DNA from 2 places in the Halobacillus sp. 12SKB genome. Region 2 is predicted to be linked to the other one. Evidence: riboswitches for the same ligand, from Rfam matches in the RefSeq annotation. Region 2 holds a riboswitch; the other holds the start of a gene.
The links. Region 2 has a riboswitch for FMN ahead of ribD (bifunctional diaminohydroxyphosphoribosylaminopyrimidine deaminase/5-amino-6-(5-phosphoribosylamino)uracil reductase RibD). Riboswitches for the same ligand answer to the same signal wherever they lie in the genome.
Positions count from the first base shown of each region.

Region 1: linked by a shared signal. The riboswitch ahead of ACQ4XT_RS10250 (ECF transporter S component) and the one ahead of ribD (bifunctional diaminohydroxyphosphoribosylaminopyrimidine deaminase/5-amino-6-(5-phosphoribosylamino)uracil reductase RibD) in region 2 are both predicted to bind FMN.

Region 1 is NZ_JBRFWR010000001.1:2,121,564-2,126,428, forward strand. It holds gene ACQ4XT_RS10230 (thioredoxin family protein) at 1-427, opposite strand, end outside; gene ACQ4XT_RS10235 (M20/M25/M40 family metallo-hydrolase) at 547-1,605, shown strand; gene ACQ4XT_RS10240 (hypothetical protein) at 1,703-1,915, shown strand; gene ACQ4XT_RS10245 (hypothetical protein) at 2,050-2,226, opposite strand; FMN riboswitch at 2,523-2,668, shown strand; gene ACQ4XT_RS10250 (ECF transporter S component) at 2,822-3,415, shown strand; gene ACQ4XT_RS10255 (TraR/DksA C4-type zinc finger protein) at 3,462-3,827, opposite strand; gene ACQ4XT_RS10260 (hotdog fold thioesterase) at 3,862-4,239, opposite strand.
Region 2 is NZ_JBRFWR010000001.1:1,502,679-1,507,543, forward strand. It holds gene ACQ4XT_RS07330 (glycoside hydrolase family 13 protein) at 1-573, opposite strand, end outside; FMN riboswitch at 869-1,018, shown strand; gene ribD (bifunctional diaminohydroxyphosphoribosylaminopyrimidine deaminase/5-amino-6-(5-phosphoribosylamino)uracil reductase RibD) at 1,190-2,266, shown strand; gene ribE (riboflavin synthase) at 2,266-2,916, shown strand; gene ACQ4XT_RS07345 (bifunctional 3,4-dihydroxy-2-butanone-4-phosphate synthase/GTP cyclohydrolase II) at 2,929-4,122, shown strand; gene ribH (6,7-dimethyl-8-ribityllumazine synthase) at 4,139-4,606, shown strand; gene ACQ4XT_RS07355 (cryptochrome/photolyase family protein) at 4,779-4,865, shown strand, end outside.

The DNA.
Region 1 (4,865 bases), 620 kb from region 2:
CAGGGAGCTTCGCTAATGATTCATCGATGAATGCTTGAATTTCGGGAGCGCGTGGTCCCCAAGTTCCCACTTCATTCCCTTTGGTGTCGATGAAAATAATCTTAGGGATGGATCTTGATTGTCCGTTTGTCAGATATTGATCCATCAACTCTAGATTTTCATCACGCAAAAGGAAGTGAACGGGAATATGCCCCTGCTCTGCAATTTTTAAGAAAATCGGCAGGTTCAGCATCGCATCACCACACCAATCCTCTGTAAGAACAAGGGCGCGTAATTTCTTGTTTTGTACTTTTTCGAATAGTGGCTGATCTTCAACGGGGACCGGGAAGTTTTCATATATATAGATGAAGTCTTTCTGGTGTGTTTGCATGTGATCGACGTAGGTCTGGGCTGTCATTCCTCTGTTAAACCAGTCTTCTAAGTTCATTCCAATTCCTCCTCTACAAACTCCGTACAAGGTCATGTTCCCCCATTAGGCTGAGAATAAGCGTCTAATTATAATGAGATCCCTCTTTTTTGGTATGATAAAAGAAAAGGGGGATGATTATGGAAAAAGAACGATTGAACTTTTTAATGGAATTGCTAAACACACCTTCTCCATCCAGCATGGAAATGGAAATACAAAAAAGATGGATCAAAGAGATGCGTCCATATGCTGACGATATCAAAACCGATCATGCCGGGAATGCTATCGCTGTATTGAATCCGGAAGCGGAATTCAAAATCCTGTTAGCCGGGCACTGTGATGAAATTGCTCTCGTCATCAACCGGATTGATGAGCAAGGTTATCTTCATTTTGACAAAATGGGGGGCATAAACCCGAAAGCAGCTGTAGGAATGAAGGTTCAAATTCTTGGTTATGCCAAAGAATTGACAGGGGTCATTGGAGTGAACGCTCAACACCATGGTGGATTAAAAGGGGACTTCGGTTTAGACGACCTTTTTATTGACTGTGGAGCAAAGACGAAAGAAGAGATGGAGCAATTTGTTCAAATTGGTGACCTGGCTGTTTATAAGAGGGAGCCGGAACTGTTGATGGATCGATACATAGCTGGACGCGGTCTGGATAACCGTACCGGACAATTTATTGTAGGGGAAGTATTGAGAAGGCTTTCTAATGAAAACATTCAAGTGGGAGTCTATGCGGCAAGCACTGTTAATGAAGAGACCAACATGGGGGGAGCTTATTTTGCTGCGGCCGGCATTGAACCAACGATGGCGATTGCGTGTGACGTGACGTTTGCTACCGATTATCCAGGGGTTAACAAAAATAAACACGGGGACGTACGATTAGACGGGGGGCCTGTACTGGCAAAAGGAGCCCCGATCAATCGCAAGATTAACAAGCTTCTTGAAAGCACAGCAAAATCTCTTGATATGGACGTCCAGTATGAGCTGACGCCTAGAATGACTGGGACAGATGCCGATAAGATGAGACTTACCGGAAAAGGTGTTCCAGTCAGTCTCGTTTCCCTGCCGCTCCGTTATATGCATTCTCCTGTAGAAACTGTAAGTGTTCAGGACATCGAAGAAGAGATCACCTTGATGGTGGAAATGATTAAGAATATGACAGGTAACGAAAGTTTGAATCCGCTAGAAGAATAATCCTTTAAGCACCGAGGGGCTCCTCGGTGTTTTGTTTATTTAAAGCATAATTGGAGAGAATAGCAGATATAATCTTCTATATTAAGGAGTGATCTGCATGGATCGGGAAGTACTGCATCACCAAATTATGACGTTGAAAGGGAAGATTTGTGCCGGACAGTTACAGTTGCATGGGTATGATGAATACATTCTTATGCAGCTTGATAAGGTAAAAGATTGCGAAGATGGTCTCGTCGATGTATCTACTGTTTCTTCAACTCTCCGTCTTTTTATAGATGCTACAGAAAAAATGCAGTCGCCATCGGCATAAAAACAAGGCGCTGGAATGTGTTTTGTTTTTATCCTTAACCACTATTCAGAGAAGGTAGTGAGGAAGGGGTTTGGTTGAAATTGAACGGAAGAGAGTGAAAAGTGGAAGCCATAATCATTGGCTTCCACTTTTTATTATTGATTATTTTTTGGGAGAGCGTTTTGTAAATTTTGAGCCATTTCGCTATTTTGGAGATTTTGACCAACTTGCTGCATTCCACCATTGCGATTCATTCTATTTATCCCATACATAGCTGCAGCACCAATGGCTCCAGCTGTTCCTAATGCTAACCAAGAATTTCTTCTACCCATATTTCAATCATTCCTTTTGAAGTAATGGTTTGAAAGGAGTTACACACCTATTCTGCCTCGAATAATGGATATTATCATGGGTTTTAAGATTGGATTGCAGTCATTTATTTATGAAAAAATTACGTACAAGCTACTTTAACACAGTTGTAGTAAAGACTAAGACATAAGACAATACAGAATAATCTTGTCAATATCAACCATCATAATCCTCTAAGAACAGAAAACATTCATTCCAAAACATTTAGCTTGCGCTATCCCAGCGTTTTGTATAAAATAAATTTACAATAATATATCGATTCCATCTTCGGGGCAGGGTGCAATTCCCGACCGACGGTAAGAAGAAAAATGATTTTTCAAGTCCGTGACCCGTATGGTTGACCATGCGGTGGACCCGGTGAAAGTCCGGGACCGACAGTTAAAGTCTGGATGGGAGAAGATGTCGAACGGAACTGGTAGATTAAACACTACCTCTATTTCCTATGGACACGACTACCCTTAGCCCTAAGTGCTACAGGGTTATTTTTATGTGTTTTTTTAGGCCGTTTACCTTCATCTGGGATGTGAATCGATGAAAAGATGAAGGAGGAGATCGATGATGAACGCTTACACGGGTCAATCATCAAAACTGCAAAAGTTAGTCATTTTAGCGTTACTTGGTACAATATCTATGGTGTTAATGTTTTTGAAATTCCCACTTCCTTTTTTACCCCCTTATTTAAAAGTGGACTTTAGTGACATTCCAGCTCTTCTAGCTGCGATTTTATTTTCACCACTCGCAGGTATTGTGGTGGAAGCGTTGAAAAATGGTCTATATATGATTTTTACAGGAGTTTCTGATCCCATTGGGGTCGTTGCGAACTTCTTTGCCGGAGTCCTTTTCGTTGTTCCGGTTGCTATGATCTATCGAAAAGGAAAAACGATGAAAGCACTCATTTTAGGTTTGGTTTTTGGTTCAGTCTTTATGGCAGTAACTATGAGCGTACTCAATTATTTCCTTATCCTTCCTGCATACAGCTGGTTTATGGGCTGGGAGACAATGAGTACAGATGTGAAATGGATGACGATTGTAGCGGGTATTCTTCCTTTCAATGTAATTAAAGGAGCCATTGCTGGATCCTTGTTTATCATGTTATTCGTGAAAATGAAGGACTGGATCGAACAAAAAAGTGTTCGGCAGTCAGCCGCATAAAAAAAGCGAGGGGAATGGGACCCCTCGCTTTTCTTTTACGTAGTTATTAGTTTTCCATTTCTTCCACTTTATAGCGTGCTGTCGGCATGGCTTCCAAACGTTCAATTGGAATGGGTTCACCCGACTTTTCACTCAAACCATACCGTCCCTCTTCCATGCGCTGCAGGGCATCTTCTACTTCCATTAATTTTTCGCGCGCCTGCTCATAAAACGTTTGTTCTTTCGCTCTCTCAAATTGATCCGTTCCCTGGTCACCAGGATGATCAGCCACGCTCGATATTTCACCGGTTCGATCATTTTCATAATCTTCTTTAGCTTGGTCTTCTTTGTATTCTTCCATTTGTGCTTCTGCTTCTTCCTTCATTTCTAAAAGGCGGTTCTTGAATTTTTGTTTTTGTTTATCATTCAACATGCTAAACGTGACTCCTTTCAATTGGACAATTCGGTTATTTTTTGGGGACAACCCCTACAGTGCATCGGGATATACACAACAACTCATCAGCTTCATTAACAATTTGTATTTCCCATACCATCGTATTTTTGCCGATATGAACGGGGGTCGCTGTTCCCTTTACATATCCATCGCAGGCACTTTTTATATGGTTGGCATTGATTTCTATCCCAAAAACTTGTTGTTGATCAGGGTCAATGTTCAAAAATGCCCCGATGCTCGCAGCGCTCTCGGCTAATGCCACACTGGCTCCGCCATGGAGAAACCCCATAGGCTGATGGGTACGGTGATCCACAGGCATACGAATTTGAACCTTTTCCGCGTCTGCCGTCAGAACTTCCATCCCTAGTGCTTCCATCAATGTATTCTTCATCATAGATCTGTTCATTTTCATCCCGTCCTTTTTGTATTATTCCCATTGTAAAAATGGTCAAACCTTCATGTTACATACTGAAATTATAAATGACTTGTTCAACAATCTGGCAGGATTGTGGAAGACTTGATTTCGAGATGTTTGTGTGGATTTAGGGGCTCCGGGAAAAGGTTCGCTTTCCGTGGGCGAGTGATGAGCCTCCTCGAGCTAACGCTCTGCGGGGTCTCATCTACCACGCACTTCCCACAGGAGTCTCACCGTTTCCCTCCGCCCCTTTGCCATATGAGGTTCTCGAAATCCCTCTTATATTACCTTGCCTAAAACTGTTATAAATTCTGCTTAAACCGCGTTGGTATAGGATTCTCAACCATAAAAGCTCCCATTGCTGGAAGGTAGTTTCGAGAATTTCTTCCAGCAAGTGGGCGGAGGGGAATGGCGAGACTCCTAACTTAAGTGTTTAGGCGCCTTGATCAGCGGCGTATGGACTGGACGGAGCTGGCGGAGATAAAGGAAACACGAAGAACGGAGTGATTCGATGTTGACTTATCGTACAGAAGCGAGGGAAGTCTCACTAGCCGCTAGGCGCCGGAACCGGATATCGTAGAGGAAAAAAGGGCATGGTGAGA
Region 2 (4,865 bases):
TTTTTCCAACCACCAGTTGACCGTATCATATAACGCTTCACGAACTTCAGGGTTTTCCCAGTTCAGATCCGGCTGTTTGGTGGAGAACACGTGCAAATAATATTGCTCTGTTTTTTCATCGTACTGCCAGGCAGAGCCATCAAAGATACTTTCCCAGTTGTTTGGCTCGGCCCCATTTTTCCCGTCCCGCCAAATATACCAGTCACGCTTCGGGTTGGTTTTAGAGCTTCTTGATTCAATGAACCATGGGTGTTCATCACTTGTATGGTTGAGAACTAGGTCAATGATCAGTTTCATGCCACGATTGTGTACCTCTTGAAGCAATCGATCGAAATCTTCCATCGTTCCGAATTCTTCTAAAATGTCCTGGTAATCGGAAATATCATAGCCATTGTCGTCTTTAGGAGACTTGTACATTGGACAGATCCAAATAAAGTCAATGCCCATTTCTTTTAGATAATCAAGTCTGTCGATCATTCCTTGCAAATCCCCGATTCCGTCACCGTTCGAATCTTGAAAACTGCGAGGATAGACTTGATATCCAACCGCTTCCTTCCACCATACACGTTCCATAGTATTCCCCTCATTTCATTACAGTTATAGTTACCTAGTCCAGTTATATGCAACCGATTGCGCATTTTGTGAAAAAATAAAAACCTGATTAAATTCCAAGCTTTTATTAAATAGATGTTTTTATAAATTCTTCTAAGTTCTGTGCAAACGTTTTCCTGATGTAATCTATCTTAGCCGATTTTATCTGGTTTTACAATAGGGGTTGGGGTGAAAAGTGAAAATAGAGGAGTTCATTTGAATTGCACTTCCTAAACAAATCCGATATGATTTATAGTGTAACGAACAACTGAATAACGTAAACCTTCGGGGTCGGGTGAAAATCCCAGCCGGCGGTAATGAGCATGTGCTCCGAGCCCGCGACGGAGAATCAGTGTTAGGCACGGTTCTCCCTGATTTGGTGAAACTCCAAAGCCGACAGTTAAAGTCTGGATGGGAGAAGGTTGTAGAAACGTAAAGGTACAAAAATTAGAGCATTACGTGTACCCTTTTTTAAGTGTATGCGATTTACGTTCAATGACCCTGGGGAAGTCTGTCTTCTTCAGGGTTTTTTTATTTTTTTAGCCATGCATGCTAATTGGAAAAGGTGGTGAAGGTCTTGGATCGGGATGAAAGATACATGAGAATTGCTATAGACATGGCGCGGGAAACGGTAGGCCAAACAAGCCCCAATCCTTCAGTCGCTGCCATTGTCGTTAACCATAATCAGATCGTGGGAGTAGGGGTTCACGTCAAGGCAGGCGAACCTCATGCCGAAGTCCATGCGCTTCGTATGGCAGGGGAGAAGGCGAAAGGGGCAGAGATTTATGTCACGCTCGAACCGTGCAGTCACCATGGGCAGACCCCCCCATGTGCAGAAGCCGTCATTGAAGCTGGCATTCAAAGAGTAGTAATTGCATCCAATGACCCTAACCCTAAAGTGTCGGGCAGAGGAATTCGAATGATGAGAGAACGTGGTCTTGATGTGAGGACAGAGGTGCTGAAGAAAGAAGCAGACGAAATCAACCCTTCCTTTTTTCACTTCATCCAAAAGAAAGAACCGTATGTCCGATTGAAGTCAGCTATGAGCCTGGATGGGAAAATTGCCACTTCTACAGGGGAAAGTCAGTGGATAACGGGTGAAGAAGCGCGCCTGGATGGTCACTATTATAGACATCTTTCCGATGCGATCTTAGTCGGAATCAATACAGTACTGATGGATAACCCTAAGCTGACAACACGAATAGAGGGGGGAGGACGGCACCCGATCAGGGTGGTCCTCGATACACACCTCAGAATACCGCGTTCCTCTCAGTTAATTCAGGATGACTCGGCACCAACATGGATTTTCGCAGGGAATCATGTGAAGAAAGAACATATGGACCGATATGAAAACCATGAGCATGTCACCATCATCCCGCTTCAAGGGGAACAGGTTTCCATAGAAGAAGTTCTCCGATATTTAGGAGAACAAAAAGTCACTTCTTTGCTTGTTGAAGGAGGAGCGACGATTGCCGATGCTTTTGTACGCGCTGGAAAAGTGGATGAAACGATAACGTATATGGCGCCGAAGTTAATCGGAGGAAAAGAAGCTTTGACGCCTGTGGGCGGTAAAGGAATAGAGCAATTAAAGAATGTAAGCTCCTTTGAAATCGTCTCGACTGAAAAAATAGGGGAAGACATTAAAATTGTTTCCGTTAGAAAAGGAGAATCTTAATGTTTACTGGGATTGTAGAAGAAATAGGAACATTAAAGTCTGTGAAAAATAAAACAGAAGCACTCGAAGTGAATATTTCAGCCAAAGAAATAGTAACAGACGTTAAATTAGGAGACAGTATTTCCGTTAATGGCGTGTGTTTGACTGTAACAGACTTTACGGAGCAGACCGTCTCTTTTGACGTTATGCCTGAAACTTACAGAGCTACGAACATTCATGAACTGCAGCAAGGGGATCCGGTTAACTTAGAACGTGCGATGGCTGCAGGCGGGCGTTTCGGCGGGCATTTAGTTTCCGGCCATATTGATGGAACAGGAAAAATTGTTTCAAAAAAGCCTGAATCCAATGCTGTTTATTATGAAATTGAACTATCTGAAGAACTTATCCATTATTTCGTTTATAAAGGATCCATTGCTGTGGACGGCACATCCTTGACGGTGTTTGGTGTCGATGACTCCAGAGTGACGATTTCTCTTATTCCTCATACGATGGAGCACACGGTGCTCGGCGGAAAAGGACCTGGAGACAGTGTTAATATTGAGTGCGACATGATCGGGAAATACGTAGCTCACTTTTTGAGCGGACAAAATAAAGAAGAGCCGAAGGCAAGACTGTCTAAACAGTTTCTTTCTGACAACGGCTTTGCATAAGAGGGTGAAATGATGTTTGATTCAGTTGAAAAAGCGATTGAAGATTTAAAGCAGGGGAAACTTGTCATTGTTTGTGATGACGAAGATCGTGAAAATGAAGGAGATTTAATAGGGATTGCGGAGTATGCTTCTTCTGAAATGATCAATTTCATGATTAAACATGGTCGTGGACTTGTCTGTGCACCAATTACCAATGACCTCGCTCAGGACTTAGAATTAGTACCTATGGTCGATAACAATTCAGACCCCAACCAGACGGCCTTTACTGTAAGTATCGATCATAAAGAAACAACGACGGGAATTTCTGCAGATGAACGCGCTTTGACGATCAAGGAGATGTTGAATCCAGAAACAACGGCAGCGGACTTCCAGAAGCCTGGACATATCTTTCCTTTAATTGCGAAAGAAGGCGGTGTCCTGCGTCGAGCGGGGCATACGGAAGCGTCTGTAGACCTTGCCAAGCTTGCTGGCGCACGTCCGGCCGGGGTCATTTGTGAGATCATTAAAGACGATGGAACTATGGCACGTGTGCCTGACCTTAGAAAAATGGCGGATGAGTTTGATCTTCCAATGATCACGATTGCAGATCTTATCCAATACCGTCATAAAAAAGAGAACCATGTCAAACGCGAAGTGGAAGTGAAAATGCCGACAGAATACGGGGATTTCCGTGCCATCGGTTTTTCCAACGATATTGATTTCAAAGATCACATCGCGCTGGTTAAAGGCGAAATCAATCCGGAAGAGCCAACGCTTGTCCGTGTCCACTCTGAATGTTTGACAGGAGACGTGTTCGGTTCCTACCGCTGTGACTGTGGTCCACAGCTGCACAATGCACTCAGGCAGATCTCAGAAAACGGAAGCGGCGTCCTTTTATATATGAGACAGGAAGGACGCGGTATTGGACTAATGAATAAACTCCAGGCTTATAAACTTCAAGAAGAAGGTTTGGATACGGTAGAAGCGAATGAGAAGCTGGGGTTCGGCCCGGATTTAAGAGATTATGGTGTCGGTGCACAAATTCTCAAAGATCTCGGAATTACAAAGCTTCGACTTCTTACGAACAATCCGAAAAAGATTTCAGGCCTCGGAGGTTTCGGATTGGAAGTTGTGGACCGCGTTCCCATCCAAATGGAATCCAGGGAAGAAAATGAAAGATATCTAAAAACGAAGCAATCGAAAATGGGACACTTATTTCACTATTAGAAGGGATGAAGGAAATATGGTAAAAACGATAGAAGGTAACCTCGTAGGCACAGGATTAAAAGTTGGGATCGTTGTCGGTCGTTTCAACGATTTCATTACAGGAAAGTTATATGAAGGCGCGGTTGATGCGTTCAAGCGGCATGGGGTTGAATTGAATGATGTGGAAGTTGCTTATGTACCAGGCGCTTTCGAAATCCCACTGGTAGCAAGCAAAATGGCGAACTCAGGAAAATACGATGCTGTCGTTACACTTGGAGCGGTGATCCGTGGCTCTACCCCGCACTTCGATTATGTATGTAATGAAGCGGCTAAAGGTGTATCCCAGGCCTCACAGCAAAGTGGCATTCCGGTCATCTTCGGAGTCATCACGACAGATACCATCGAGCAAGCGATCGAGCGCGCGGGTACGAAGGCAGGAAATAAGGGCTGGGAAGCTGCTACTGCAGCTATTGAAATGGCAACCCTGCTCAAAAACTTCGAATAATGATAAGGAGCTGACCAGAGGCAGGTCAGCTCTTTTTTTATTAGTGGACGATGAAAATTCCTTGATTAAAGGAAAAACTAGTATTAAAAACTGTCCACATGTGGATAAGTGGCTTTCCTTAGTTTATATCCACAAGTAAAAAGGAAGGGTAAAGAAGGAAGGAGGGGGAAGGATGACAAGAAGAGCTGTATGGTTTAGACGAGATTTAAGGTTGAACGACCACACCGCTTTAGCCAAAGCGTTAGAACATACAAAAGAC